DNA from 3 places in the Rhizobium sp. 0TCS1.26 genome. Region 3 is predicted to be linked to each of the others. Evidence: riboswitches for the same ligand, from Rfam matches in the RefSeq annotation. Region 3 holds a riboswitch; each other region holds the start of a gene.

Region 1 (4,916 bases), on a different contig from region 3:
CATGCTGGCGATCTATCCGCAGTTCCTGCGCCCGGAGTTCGGTCCGCTTGCGCCGCAGGCGGTCGTCATGGGCGCCATGACGGCGGCAACCCAGCTCGGCGTCTATGGCGGGATGGCCGTCGCCGCCGGCAGCGCCCGCCGGCTTCTGGTCGGCAATGCGAGCGCCACCATCTGGATCGGCCGCATCGCCGGCATGCTGCTGATGGCCGTGTCGCTCGTGACGCTCTGGGAGGGCCTGATGCGCTGAGGCGGCAGGCTGTTCGACAAATGCACCGCGGCGCATGCGCAAGCGCTGATCGCTACCGTCTTCACATCTCTGTGTGCATCCAGATATGTCATTTTAATCAGCGCACTAGCGTGTAAGCATGATGATGTTGCTGCGCATCGGCAGAAGCCGGCGCCGTTTGAAGGGGATTTGTCGATGAAGTTGAATTTCATGGCCGCTGCCGGTCTCGCCCTCTGTCTTGGCGCCGGCGTCGTGTTTGCCGCCGATGAGCCGCAGGTCGTTCGCCAGGAACTGATGAAGAAGGTCGGTGGATCGATGGGCGCGCTGTCTGCCATCGCCAAGGGCCAGAAACCCTACGACGCGGCGACCGTGAAGACGGCCCTGACGACGATCAGCACGTCGGCCAAGGATTTCCCCAACCACTTCCCGGCAGGCTCGGAAACGGGTTTCGAGTCCGAGGCGGCCCCCGCGATCTGGTCCAGCATGGACGACTTCAAGTCGAAGGCGATGAAGCTGTCGACCGATGCCGATACGGTTCTCGCCTCGATGCCGGCTGATCCTGCAGCCGTCGGCCAGGCGGTGCAGACGCTCGGCAGCGACTGCGGCACCTGCCACCAGACCTACCGCCTGAAGCGCTGAGCTTTTTGCGACATCGGCGCCGCCGGCCGGTCCGGTCGATGCGGCGCCAGGACCATCCGGCCGGATGCGGCAGTCGAAGGTGAAGAGGGAAGATGGCCTCGATCTGGGTCAAACTATGCGTGGCCGGCGTTGCGGTCGTCGCAGCCGGAGCGGCGGTTGCCTATGCGGTGACCATGCCTGATCCGCATCAAGCCGGATATTGGGCCGATCTCGGAACGCCGGACCTGGCGCATGGGGAGAGGCTGTTCTGGGCCGGCGGATGCGCCAGCTGCCATGCGGCAAAGGGTGCCGGGGGCGACGCCGCCAAGCTTCTGTCGGGCGGACGCGCCTTGCCGACGGCCTTCGGCACGTTCAACGTTCCCAATATCTCCTCCGATCCGGAGGCCGGCATCGGCGGCTGGACGCTCGCCCAGTTCGGCGACGCGATGACCCGCGGCGTCGGTCCGAACGGCGAGCACCTCTACCCGTCCTTTCCCTACGGCTCCTACAGCCGGATGACCGCCGGCGATATCAACGACCTGTTCGGCTACCTGAAGAGCCTGCCGGCAAGCCCCGACGTCGCGCCGCCGCACGCGCTCAGCTTTCCCTTCAACATGCGCATGGCCGTCGGCGGCTGGAAGCTTCTCTACCTCAATGATCAGCCGCGCATTGCCCTGCCGGCGGATGCCAGCGATGCGGTCAAGCGCGGCCAGTATCTCGTCGAAGGCCCCGGCCACTGCGGCGAATGCCACACGCCGCGCAACGCGCTGGGCGGCTTTCAGAGCGGCCAGTGGCTGGCCGGCGGGCCGAACCCGGAAGGCGAGGGGCGTATTCCCGACATTACCCCCGGGTCGCAATCGATCGGCAGCTGGAGCGAGGCTGACATCGTCAACTACCTGGAGACCGGCTTCACGCCGGACTTCGACAGTGTCGGCGGTTCGATGGTGGAGGTGCAGCGAAACCTCGCGCATCTGCCGAAATCGGACCTGGAGGCGATCGCCGCCTACCTGAAGGCCGTGCCCTCCCTCTGAGGCCGATATCGGCCAATGCGCGCACTCTTGACAGCATTTCACCTCAAGCGCACAAGTGAAGCTTGTGTTGGTTCCGCTCGGGAAAACCCGGACGGATGAAAAGGGAACACGATAGGGTCGATTGACCTCATTCGTGGCTGCCCCCGCAACTGTGAGCGGCGAGTGCTTGGACCGTTCTGGCCACTGGGAAACCGGGAAGGCTGGTTCTTGCACAGCGACCCGCGAGCCAGGAGACCTGCCAGCACATATGTCGTCAACACATATGCAACGAGGGGTTTTGCATGTCGATCCAAACGTCTGTCGCCGGTACCGCGGCGAAATCCACATCACTTCTGCAGGCAGTCTTTGCCGCAGCGCTTGGCCTGTTCATTGTCGGTTTTGTCGGGTTCTCCCATGCGGAAGCCGTTCACAACGCAGCGCATGACACGCGCCACGCCAACGCCTTCCCCTGCCACTAAGGGTCAGGTTTTCATCATGTTCAGATCGATTGTCTTCTCCGCCGTCGTGGTGGGGATTGTAACAGGTATTGCCGTTTCGCTGATGCAGATGGTCGGCACGACGCCGCTCATCCTGGCGGCCGAGACCTACGAGAACGCAGCCCCGGCAGCGTCCCAACCTGAAGCTCATGAGCACGCCGCCGGCACCGCGCCGCATGATCATTCGGCGGCGGCGCCCGCCCAAGATCACGATGCCGGCGCTGCCGGGCATGATCACGGTGACGGCTGGGCACCTGCGGATGGTTTCGAACGCACGGCCTATACCGTTGCCGCCAACGTCCTCACCGGCATCGGTTATGCCCTGGTGCTGACGGCGGTGCTGTCGGTTGCCGGCCAGCTTGGCTTCGGCTCGGCGGTCGGCTGGCGCTCCGGCCTGTTGTTCGGGCTTGCCGGCTTCGCCTCCGTCATGCTGGCGCCGATGATCGGGCTTCCGCCGGAATTGCCAGGCTCGCCGGCCGGCGACCTCGGGGCCCGCCAGATCTGGTGGATCTCGACGGCACTCGCCACTGCCGTCGGCATCGGCCTCATCGCCTTCCGGCGCGAGCCTTGGGCCGCTTTGCTGGCCGTGGTGCTGATCGCCGCACCGCATGTGATCGGCGCACCGCTGCCGCCGGAGGGGGAGCACGCGCTGGCGCCGCTCGGCCTTGAACGGCGGTTCATCATCGCGGCGACGGTGACCAGCTTCATCTTCTGGGCCTTGCTCGGCGCACTCAGCGGTGCCTTCCTGAAACGCTTCGAGACGGCCCGCTGACGATGACCCCTGCAGCGTGGCGGGACGATCTCGACGCGCTGCAGTTCTGCCTGCCCGAGCATGGGGGTCTCTGCCTCGTCCACCGGCTGGCGTTTCGTACTTTCGTGGGCAGCGAGCCTGCCCGCGATACCTGCCTCGGCTTCTTCCTGGAGCATGAGGCCGCTTTCCTGTCCGCGGCCCGCCTGAAGATCGCGCGCCAGGCGATCGAGCCCGGCCGCAACCTTCATCTCAACAGCCGTGACATCCGCCGCGCCATCAATGGCGAAACATCCGGTGGGGCGGGCAAGGTCTGCCGGGTGCTGGGCGGGTGAGGAGGCGGGCGCCGTTTGGTCGTCAGGCGTCGATGTTTGTCACCGTTTGTCTTGGGTCGGTATGACCGCCATCGGCCCATTGCGGACATTTCAGGTAAGCCAGCACGTCTCTGAGATGCCGTGGATTTCTGACTGACCGCTTCTGGTAAGCAGAGTGGTGAAAAGTATTCGTGACTCCGCCGCTTTCCATGCAATGGTCGCGTCCCTTAATGCCTGGAGAAAAGAATGTGGGCCTACGTAGATAAGACGGGCAACACGCTGAATAACCTCTTCGACGAAGATCAGCCGCTGTTTGTCACCGCAGCTTTCATAACTAAGACGAACTTCGACCTCGTTGCAAAAGCGAGCATCGCTGCCATTGCGAAAAAGGTCGATGTAGATGCATTGCATGCGAACGTCCTCGGCGTAGCCAAGATTGAGCAAATCGCGCCGGACCTACTGAAGCTCCTGAAAAAGACGGACTGCCGCTTCTTTATCTCTCGCGTGGAGAAGAAGTACCTCGCTGCCTGCAAGGTGATTGACGTCTATTTTGATCAGGGCGAGAACAAGGCGGTGCCGTGGTCTGCGTACTGGCTGCGCCACCTGCGTCTATTGCTAACATTCAAGATGGCAAGCTTCGTCATCACGCCGGAAATTGCGGCGATCGTCTGGGACTGCGTGACGGCCAAGAGCGAGTTTACTTCTAAGAAGCACTTCGTGCTCGGCGCAGAAGCGATGCTGGACAATGTCCAGTTCGTGCCCGATGTGCGTAGCCGCCAGATCATCACTGACGCGCTTGAGTGGGCGATTGCAAACCCCGAGGAATTCTCGACCCACATTTCAGAGAAGGCTTTGCGGTATCAGCACTCACCAAATTTCGTGGCGTTTGTGAATCTTCTGGATGGTCTGCAGAATGCCTCGGAGCGTTGGAAGCGGCCAGTTCGCGAGATTGTCCACGACAAGCAGGCTGAAGTCGAGAAGGCGTTCGCCACATGGCATGCGACCATATCCAAACCTGAGCTTGCGAATGCAGAGGGACTTTCATGGCCAGGCGAAAGCAAGGCGTTCAAGGTCCAGAAGGTGACCGGCAGCACGTTCCGGACGGCCACTGAAGAAGAAAGCGCAGGCCTGCAGGTGGTCGATGTCGTCCTGTGGTGCTTTAAGCGCATCTTCAGCGACAAGGAAATTGGACAGGAGGCCGCCAAGCTGCTTAACTGGGTCATGCAGCGCGCATACCAGAACGACTTCTCGTTCGAAGGTGTCGGCAGGCAGGTCGAAGCCGAACTCGGCAGAATTATGGATGCCGACATGTCGAAAGAGAAGCTTGCGGAGGGGCGTAAGCTGATGGCGGAGATGGAAGCACAGCGTCAGGCACAGGTCGCCGCGCACGCCATCCATCTGGCCGGGAAGCTCACCGAGGGAATTGCCACCTGACGCCAAATAGTCGCGACAGGTCAGAGCCACATCTGAGAAGTTAAGCCCCTGGCCGCCATCGACGCCTCG
Region 2 (4,916 bases), on a different contig from region 3:
TCAAGGATCAGTAGCTGCGGCTGCTGAACGAGCGCGCGGGCAATATGCAGGCGCTGGCGTTCTCCGCCCGACAGGGTGTGCCAGCTGCGCGAGCCGAACGCCGCCATGTCGACGGCTTCAAGTGCCTCGTCGACGATGCGGTCATCGGCCCCCGACCACGGGTCGAAGAAGCCAAGATGCGGCGTCCGGCCCAATTCCACCGCCTGGCGCGCCGTCAGCCGCTCGGAGGTTTCCGCCTGCTGCTCGACCAGCGCCACCCGCGCTGCGAGATCACGGCGGGCGATGCCGGCAATGTCTGCGCCGTCGAGCTCGACGGTTCCGCCTTTTGGTCGGCGCAGGCCGGCGAGCATGCTGATGAGCGTCGTCTTGCCGGAACCGTTCGGGCCGATGATGCCGAGAAACTCTCCCGAGGCAACGGACAGCGAGACCTCGTCGACGATCTTCGTCGTGCCGCTCGCCCAGCTGACCTGTCGTGCGTCGATCCTCACAGGCTTGTCCTCCTGCGGCTCATGATGAGGGCGAAGGCCGGCGCACCGACCAGGGCGGTGATGACGCCGATCGGCAGCACCTGGCCCGCGACGAGGACCCGCGACAGGATATCGGCGAGGATCATGAAGACGGCACCCGTCACCGCCGCCGCCGGCAGGAGGACGCCGTGGCGGATGCCGACCAGCATGCGCGTGGCATGCGGAATGACCAGACCGACGAAGCCGATCGAGCCGACAAGCGACACCATAACGGCCGTCATCATCGCCGTGACACCGATCAGCACCACGTAGACGCGCGGCACCGAAATGCCGAGGGACGCGGCCGAAGCCGTCCCGAAGGCAAAGGCATCAAGCGCCCGCGCATGGGCGAGACAGACAAGCAGCCCTACGCCGACCGCCGGCAGCGCCAGCCCGACATCCGGCCAGCGCACGCCCGACAGATTGCCGAGGAGCCAGAACATGATGCCGCGCGCCTGTTCGGCATTGGCGGCCTTGGTCACCACGAACGAAGTGAGCGCGTGGAACAGCTGCGAGCCGGCGACGCCCGCAAGAATGATCGCCGCCGACCCCCGGCCGGCCCGCCAGGCCAGCAGCAAGACCAGCGCGAAGGCGAGAACGGCGCCGGCGAATGCGCCGAGCGGCAGGCCGACCAGCCCGCCGCCGAAACCGAGGATCGCCACCGCCACCGCACCGGTGGAAGCGCCTGCCGAAATGCCGAGGATGTAGGGGTCGGCAAGCGGATTGCGCAGCAGCGCCTGCAGGACGACACCCGAGAGAGCAAGGGCGGCGCCGCAGCAGGCTGCGACAACCACCCGGCTCAGCCGGTAACTCCAGATAACGCCGGCGTCGATCTGGTCCACCGCGTAACCGGCGTTCCATGCCTTGTTGGCGACAGTCTTCCAAACGACATCGATCGGTATTCGCGTCTCGCCGATCGCTGCCCCGAGCCCCAGGGCCGCAACGAGCAGCATCAGGGCGACGACAGTCGCCGCGGTACGAATGGCGGGCTTGCGTATCCTCACCGGCTGAGGCCCGCCGAGGCGATCGCGTCGGCGAGGATCTCGATCCCGTCGATGGTGCGGATGGTCGGGTTCATGGCCTGCGCATCGAGTTCGATGATGTGACCCTTCTGTACCGCGTCCATCAGGCTGGCCACCGGATCGGTCTTGAGGAACTGACGCTTGACGGCGATCTCGTCGGCCGGATAGCGGCGCCGGTCCATGCGCGCCGCAACGATCACCGACGGATTGGCCTTGGCTACGGTTTCCCAGCCAATCGTCGGCCATTCCTCATCGCTATCGATGATGTTGCGGATGCCGAGAGCCTCCATGATGTAGCTCGGCGCGCCGTTTCGCCCGGCCACGTAGGGATCGGCCGCCGGCGACGCGCTGGAGAACCAGAAGACCGCCGACAGCGCGCCGCTCGCGGACGCGACCTTGGCGCGTGCCGCGGCTTCGCGTTTCTGCAGATCGGCGACCACCTGCTCACCGCGATCCTGCACGTCGAAGATCTTCGCAAGGTCGCGGATTTCCGCGTAGATCAGGTCCATGGTGAACGGCGCGACGCGAACGCCATCGCCGCCTGTCGAATTGTCCTTGCCTGTGCAGTCGGAAGGCGATGTGTAGACCGGCACCTGCAGGTCTTCGAACTGCTTCAAAGTGCCCACCGTGCCCTTTGCCCCGACGTGCCACTGAAACTGCACCGCCACCAGATCCGGCCGCGTCGCGATGACGCTTTCGAAGCTCGGATCGTTGTCGGCCAGCCGCTTCACCTTAGCATCGACCGCCTCGTAGCCCGGCAACACCGGTCCGACCCAGACCGCCGTGCCGGCAACGCGGTCGCCGAGCCCGAGCAGATAGAGGATCTCCGCCGAACTCTGGCCAATCGCCACGGCGCGCTTCGGCGCGTGCTGGAAAGTGACGTCACTCCCGCAATTCCGGATCGTCAGGGGATAGGCGGTCGAAGAGGCTTCCGCCTCGCCGCCCACCAGACCTGCGGCCAGCATCAGGATCGCGGTTGCCGTACCGGCACCGCGGGCTCGAAATTTCATCATGGATGACCCCAGAGTGAGAAGGAACAGGATTGCAGGCGTCACGCGCTGCATCCGGTGATCGATGTGGCTCGTCCGGGGATATGGCTGTGCAAGAGAGTGCGCTCGCTGATGCGAGAGAAGGTCATGGTCAACTCCTGTTCCGGGCATCCCCGCCCGTGACTTTGGACTTTTCGATCGATGGCAGGTCTCCTGGCTCACGGTAGTCGCGTCCCATCTGCCTTCCCGCGCTTTCGGCGCAGTGGCATGGCGCTTGCGCGCCACGAGGATGTTCAGCTCCGCTTACAGTTGCGGGGGCAGCCCCGGCATTGGCAGCTCGAATAAGATGCCGCACCGAGTTCCCTATTAATCCCCTTGCCCGTGGAGGGCGTGAGGAACCATCCGCGCCAGATAAACGTGGCATCGCTGCTTGGTCAAGGCGAAGCGTACCCTGGATCTTCTGCTTCGTCTGATCGGCAGTAATGTAATATCATTACTGCATAGCCGTCCTTTTTTGATCTGTCCACTGCCAAAAGGCCACCGGCGGAATTTCTGTGATCTCCAACGCGGTGATCGGGGGCGCCGGATGCTTTGGCCGGTCGCGACGGAGATGAACGGGCCGATGGCGCAACCGAGATGGCAAAGCCCGCCGTCGGCTCTAAGCTTCAACCCAGGTCGCCTGCGAGAGAAGGCGGCACATCCTGCATGTGACCTTGATATTCGGCGTGCCTCGGCTATTGCGGTTAGGCTGCCTTTCCACTTCGAGGGGCACCGCCCCGCACCAACCCGCCTCGCCCGTCCGGGCTCTGGAGACCGACGATGAAGAACTACGTGCTGACCGTATCCTGCCCCACTGCCCGCGGCATCGTCGCGGCTCTGTCGGGCTATCTTGCGGAGAACGGCTGCAACATCGTCGATTCCTCGCAATTCGACGACCTCGATACCGGCCGCTTCTTCATGCGCATCAGCTTTCTGTCGGAAACGGGTCTCGGCCTTGCCGATTTGGCGGAGGGCCTCAAACCGATTGCAGAACGGTTGGGCATGCAGGCGGAGATCCATGACGGGTCAAGCCGCATGAAGGTTCTGCTGATGGTGTCGCGCTTCGGCCACTGCCTCAACGATCTGCTCTACCGCTGGAAGATCGGCGCCCTGCCGATCGACATCGTCGGCGTCGTCTCCAACCATTTCGACTATCAGAAGGTGGTCGTGAACCACGATATCCCCTTCCACCACATACCGGTGACGAAGGAGAACAAGCCGCAGGCCGAGGCGCGGATCATGGACCTGGTCGAGCAGACCGGCACCGAGCTGATCGTCCTTGCCCGCTACATGCAGATCCTGTCGGACCGCATGTGCACGGAAATGTCGGGCAAGATCATCAACATTCACCACTCCTTCCTGCCGAGCTTCAAGGGCGCCAATCCCTACAAGCAGGCCTACCAGCGCGGCGTGAAGCTGATCGGAGCGACCGCCCACTATGTCACGGCCGACCTCGACGAAGGCCCGATCATCGAACAGGACACGGTCCGCGTCACGCATGCACAGTCGCCGGACGATTATGTATCGCTCGGCCGCGACGTGGAAGCACAGGTGCTGGCGCGTGCGATCCACGCCCACATCCACCGCCGGACATTCATCAACGGCAACCGCACCATCGTCTTTCCGCCAAGCCCGGGAAGCTATGCGTCGGAGCGCATGGGATGATCGACCGGCGTCTTCAGCGTCAGGTGACGGAGAAAACCTTGCCTGTGTCGTACTGGCGAACATAATCCACCCGGCCGCCGTCCCAGTGGTAGCTGTAGTGGCGCCCTTGAGCCGGGACGGGAATGATGTCCGGCCAGAAGAGACCGATGCACTGGCCGCCCGACCAGCGCACGCTGTTCCACAACAGCCCGTCGCTTCCGGCGGCCCGTCGCATCCGGCCTTCCTCTTGCGAGGCCCTATAATCGTCGGGATCGAGCACGCCAGGAACACCATTAACATCGTCGAGCCTGCGGTCGATGGTCCCGACCAACACGCGGAAATCGGATGTCCATCCGGCGGCTTCACCGGTAGCACGCATGAAGGCCTGATGATGATGGATGGTTTCGGCCAGCGCGACCTCTTCGCTGTCACCGGCATAATAGATGCCGTAGCTGCCATCCGTGAATCGGCCCGGCCTAGCGGTCGAGCAATGCACGAAGGGCGCCATCAAGAGGCTCGATCCCGGACCTGATACCCTTCGCTGGACAGGCACCTTGCCGAGATCGCCGACAGCCAGCCGTATGCGAGGGTTGGTTTTCTCCTCCACCGAAAGCAGCGCTTCCCAGTCGCGCGGATCGGCAATGTCCTCGAACAGGTCGATCGGCGGATAGATGGAGCGGATGATGCGAAACGTCTGAGCCCATCGGACGTCTCGC
Region 3 (4,916 bases):
GCAGATTGCCGGTGACAATCTCCGGAAAGCAGGCGCTGGTCAGCGCAACATTCTTGCCCGGCAGCCATTCCAGCGTCCCGTGGGCGCCGACATGAACGATCGCGTCGCTCCGCATTGCCCTCTGCATCCAGCAGCCGAAGGCGAGCAGCGCGTGGCGTGGCGGGCGGGCCGGATCGTGATAGTCGGTGCGTCGGTCCGCCTCGCGGCCGCGATCCGGCGCGAGCGCCACCGTGGCATTGCCGAAGCGGGCGGCCCGGAAACGGAAACCGTCGCCATCGGATGCTTCGTCGGCTAACGGATCACCCCAGCTGGCGGTGACCGCGTCGCGAGATTCGGCCGGAAGTCCTTCGAAGTAGCCGACATAGGCCGCTGCCGGCAGACGCTCGGCCCCCTTGAGGACCCGGTCCATGAGATCCTTCGCCGTCTCGGGCACTGCAGAGACTGCGTACCCCTCGGCCTGCAACAGCCGCAGCATGTGGAGTACGCTTTCCGGCACGTCCAGTCCGACGGCATAGCCGGTGCGGCCCGCGGCACCCGGATAATCCGGCATCAGGATGGTGATGCGGCGTTTTTCGCGCGGCGTCCCCTGCAGCGTCAGATGTCGTGCGATGCGATCCGCCACGGCCTCGACGCGATCCGGCTCCGGGCGGTTGGCATAGCCGGGAAAGCCGTGGTCGCTCTGCGCTTCACGCGCATCCTTGAACGAGATCACGCCGGCCAGCACACGCCCGTCGAGTTCCGGCAGCACCACATGCATGGCAAGGTCGGAGGGCCCGAGTCCGCGGCGACCTTCCAGCCAGTCCTGCCGCCTCGTCGTCGCGATCACTGCCTGGAAAACCGGCACGCCGAGGACCTCGAACAGCGTCCTGCCGTCAAGGGCTGCATTGCTGGCGAAGGCTGTGGCGGTGACGATGGCGGCGGGCTTCATCTCGGCGAAGCTGTCGCGCAGGAAGGACAGGGTCTGCCGGTCCTTCAGCCCCGGAACGAAGACGGGCAGGGGGGCAAAGCCGCGGGCTTCAAGCGCCTTGGCCAGTGCGTCGATCGGCGCCACGTCGGCTGCGAGCAGCATCGACCGGTAAAACAGCAGCGGCAGGATCTTGCGGCCTTCAAGGCCGCGCAGCGCCTCCGCCTGCGACACGACTCCAAGGCCCGGTCGATAGAAGCCGATCTTCGGCACGCTGACGGCAGAGATGCCGTCGGATGCGTTGCCGAGCGCAAGCCCGCGAAGCTCGTCCGTCAGCCGCTGCAGATTGTCCGGACCGCCTTCGCGGAAGAACGACAGCAGCCGGGCGATCTCGGCCTCGCTCACCGTCGAGGCGGAAGCGAGCCTCTCATCCGTCTCGCTGCATTCGCCCGGCAGCAGCACCAGCGGAATGGCCCGGCTTCTGGCCAGCCGCGATAGTTCATCGACGCCATAGCGCCACCGGTCATAGCCGCCCAGCACCCGCACCAGGATGACGCGCGCGTGGCGCGCCACCTTGTCGATCCACAGGTCCACCGACATCGGGTGCCTTAGGTCGGACAGTTGCGCCAGGCGCAGCGTCAGCCCGTCGATCGTGCTGCGAACCTCAGCCGAAGCCCAGGCGGACGCGATGCCGTTCAGATCGCTGTCGGTAAACGACAGCACCACCACATCGCCCGGCGTCTGGTCGAGGTCGACCGGTTCGATCAGGTCGTCGAGCGACGAGGATGTGGTGGCAAGGATATGCATCAGGCGGCCAGCATCCTCCCGATCCGGTCGGCATCGATGCCCTTCTCGCCGATGATGACCAGGCGCGAGCGGCGATCCTCCCCGTTCGCCCAGGGGCGATCGAAGTAGTGGTTTACGCGTGGGCCGACGGCCTGCACCAGAAGCCGCATCGGCTTGCCGGCAACTTCCACGTAACCCTTGATGCGCAGCACCTTTTCCGCCTCGGTCACCTGGGCGATGCGCAGGCTGAGTGCTTCCGGATCGGCGATCGCCGGAATATCGAGGACAAAACTGTCAAAGTCGTCGTGCTCGTGGTCCAGTTCGCCGTCGTGGTGCGTCTTGCGGTTCTCGATGTCGTCTTCCACCGCAAGGCCGAGGCCGATGAAGATCGCCGGGTCGACGACGCCATTGGCCGCTTCGACGATGCGCACGGCACGCGGCAGGTGGTCGCTGACATGCGCCCGCGCCCGTTCCAGGCCGTCAGCGGACAAAAGGTCGGCCTTGGTCAGGATGACGAGGTCGGCGCAGGCGATCTGGTCTTCGAACACTTCCTCGACCGGGTCGTCGTGATCCAGCGCCTCATCCCCGGCACGCTGCTCGGCGAGCGCCTGCATGTCGTCGGCGACGCGACCCTCGGCCAGCGCCAGACCATCGACGACGGCGATGACGCCGTCCACCGTCACGCGGCTCTTAACGCTCGGCCACTGGAAGGCCTGCACCAGCGGCTTGGGCAGTGCCAGGCCGGAGGTTTCGATGAGGATGTGGTCGACCTTCGGCTGCATCGCCAGAATGCGGTCGATGGCGGGGACGAAATCGTCGGCGACCGTGCAGCAGATGCAGCCATTGGCCAGCTCGATGATGTTGTCTTCCGGGCAGCTCTCGACGCCGCAGCCTTTGAGGATCTCGCCGTCGATCCCGACATCGCCGAACTCGTTGACGATCACCGCCAGCCGCTTGCCTTCCAGGTTCTGCAGGGCATGGCGCAACAGCGTCGTCTTTCCGGCGCCGAGAAAGCCGGTGACGACGGTGCAGGGGATGCGGGTGAGCGAAGAGGTCATGGACGGTCCTTTAAGGCTTCTGATGGGGCGTGAAATCGAGGGGCGGCACGCGGGCGATCATGCCGCGCTTCAGGCTGTCGGGGCGGCCCTTCCAGGGCATCAGGCCGTCCGTCGACCCGGCCAGCAGGCGGGCTCCGGTCAGCAGATCCTCGGCGCTTTCCGTCGTCAGGTCGCCGAAGACGTAGCTCCAGCCGTCAGGGTTGAGAATTGCGGCGCTGAGCCCGCGCTTGCAGTTGGCAAGGCAGGAGACGCCGCGGACCTCGATCCCCGCGGCGGCCAGATCGCGGGTTGCCTCGGCAAGCCGCGACCCGTCGCGCGGCAAGTCAGTGCCGTCTGCGGTGCCGCGGCATGTTTCGCAGACGTGGATCACCACGCGTGCCGGCTCGACCGCCTGCGCCGCGTCGCGTTCGTTCAATTGCCGAGAAAGATCCAAACCGACACCCCAAGCGTGCTTCATGATGGGGCGCACATTCACGGCCACGCGCCGGAATGTCAGGTAACATCCGTGCCGGAGCACCCCGCCCGGCTGGATTCATGATCGTCAACGGCAGGTCTCCTGGCTCGCGGATTGTCGCCCTTGCGCGGCCTTCCCGAAGGTATCCCTCCAGTGGCCTGGTGCGCCGGGTTCCCGCTCGTGGTGGCGGGGGCCGCTTACAGTTGCGGGGGCAGCCGCGGTTTTGGCACTGATGCCGCACCGCGTTCCCTCTTAGCTTTCCCCGTTGCCGGGAAAAGACCGTTGCCATTCCACTATGCGCTTAGGCGCTGATGTGTCAATGGCGGCAGTCGGCCATTGCCGGAGCGGGCGCATCGACTATAGTCCCGCCTCCGCCTCAAAGCCTGCCGACAGGGGAGCCGCACATGAAAGACATCGAGGTCTCGGAGGCCGAGCGCCACAAGCGCAAGATGGAAAACCGCAAGGCCGTCCAGGATGCAGAAGTGGCTTCGAAGACCATCGAGAAGGGCCTGCTGATCGTCAATACCGGACCCGGCAAGGGCAAGTCGACGGCTGCCTTCGGGCTGGCTCTGCGCATGCTCGGCCATGGCCGCAAGGTGGCGGTGGTACAGTTCATCAAGGGCGCCTGGGATACCGGCGAACGGCATGCCATGCAGGCGTTCGGCGACCGGGTGATCTGGCACACGATGGGCGAGGGGTTCACCTGGGACACCCAGGACCTGAAGCGCGACGTCGAGGCCGCCGACCGCGCCTGGGAGAAGGCGCTGGAGGTGATGGCGCAGCCGGAGGTTGGGCTCGTCATCCTCGACGAGTTGAACATCGCGCTGCGCTACGACTATCTGGATCTGGAAAAGGTGGTCGCCGATCTCGTCGCGCGCCGACCGGACCTGCATGTCATCGTTACCGGCCGCAATGCCAAGCCGGCGCTGGTCGAAGCCGCCGACATGGTGACCGAGATGACGCTGGTAAAGCATCACTTCAAGGCTGGTGTGAAGGCGCAAGCCGGGATCGAGTTCTGATGACGGCCGTGGTGACGGCAAGGGCGCTGATGTTCCAGGGCACCGGCTCCGACGTCGGCAAGTCGCTGATCGTCGCCGGCCTGGCGCGGGCGTTCACTCTGCGTGGTCTGCGGGTGGTGCCGTTCAAGCCGCAGAACATGTCCAACAACGCCGCCGTCACCGCCGACGGCGGCGAGATCGGCCGGGCGCAGGCCCTGCAGGCGCGTGCCGCCAGGGTGCCGCTCTCGGTGCACATGAACCCGGTGCTTTTGAAGCCGCAGAGCGATGTCGGCGCCCAGCTGGTGGTTCAGGGCAAGGTCGAGGGGAATGCGAAAGCCGCCGAATACCAGCAGATGAAGGCGGGCCTGATGCCGCGCGTGCTCGACAGCTTCGAGCGGCTGAGGAGCCAGGCGGACCTGGTGCTGGTCGAAGGCGCCGGCAGCGCATCCGAGATCAACCTACGGCGCAACGACATCGCCAATATGGGCTTCGCCCGCGCCGCCGACGTGCCGGTCGTGCTGATCGGCGATATCGACCGCGGCGGCGTGATCGCCAGTATCGCCGGCACCAAGCTGGTGCTGGACGCTGCCGATGCAGCGATGATCCGTGGCTTCATCGTCAACCGCTTCCGCGGCGATCCGGCACTGTTTGCCGAGGGCATGCGGATGATCGAAGGGTTTACCGGCTGGTCGCCGATCGGTCTCTTGCCGCATTTC

The links. Region 3 has a riboswitch for cobalamin ahead of AAIH46_RS19410 (DUF1636 family protein). Riboswitches for the same ligand answer to the same signal wherever they lie in the genome.
Region 1: another riboswitch for cobalamin. It lies ahead of AAIH46_RS09175 (CbtB domain-containing protein); the one in region 3 lies ahead of AAIH46_RS19410 (DUF1636 family protein).
Region 2: another riboswitch for cobalamin. It lies ahead of AAIH46_RS15395 (ABC transporter substrate-binding protein); the one in region 3 lies ahead of AAIH46_RS19410 (DUF1636 family protein).

Annotation. Positions count from the first base shown of each region.
Region 1 is NZ_JBCIYV010000002.1:415,530-420,445, reverse strand. Features, by position in the region: gene AAIH46_RS09190 (LysE family translocator) at 1-247, shown strand, start outside; gene AAIH46_RS09185 (c-type cytochrome) at 422-865, shown strand; gene AAIH46_RS09180 (c-type cytochrome) at 958-1,875, shown strand; cobalamin riboswitch at 1,927-2,132, shown strand; gene AAIH46_RS09175 (CbtB domain-containing protein) at 2,157-2,333, shown strand; gene AAIH46_RS09170 (CbtA family protein) at 2,350-3,123, shown strand; gene AAIH46_RS09165 (hypothetical protein) at 3,126-3,434, shown strand; gene AAIH46_RS09160 (hypothetical protein) at 3,660-4,847, shown strand.
Region 2 is NZ_JBCIYV010000003.1:280,049-284,964, reverse strand. Features, by position in the region: gene AAIH46_RS15405 (ABC transporter ATP-binding protein) at 1-488, opposite strand, end outside; gene AAIH46_RS15400 (FecCD family ABC transporter permease) at 485-1,459, opposite strand; gene AAIH46_RS15395 (ABC transporter substrate-binding protein) at 1,507-2,493, opposite strand; cobalamin riboswitch at 2,704-2,935, opposite strand; gene purU (formyltetrahydrofolate deformylase) at 3,337-4,221, shown strand; gene AAIH46_RS15385 (RES family NAD+ phosphorylase) at 4,241-4,916, opposite strand, start outside.
Region 3 is NZ_JBCIYV010000004.1:346,402-351,317, reverse strand. Features, by position in the region: gene cobN (cobaltochelatase subunit CobN) at 1-1,711, opposite strand, end outside; gene cobW (cobalamin biosynthesis protein CobW) at 1,711-2,748, opposite strand; gene AAIH46_RS19410 (DUF1636 family protein) at 2,759-3,163, opposite strand; cobalamin riboswitch at 3,278-3,501, opposite strand; gene cobO (cob(I)yrinic acid a,c-diamide adenosyltransferase) at 3,607-4,221, shown strand; gene AAIH46_RS19400 (cobyric acid synthase) at 4,233-4,916, shown strand, end outside.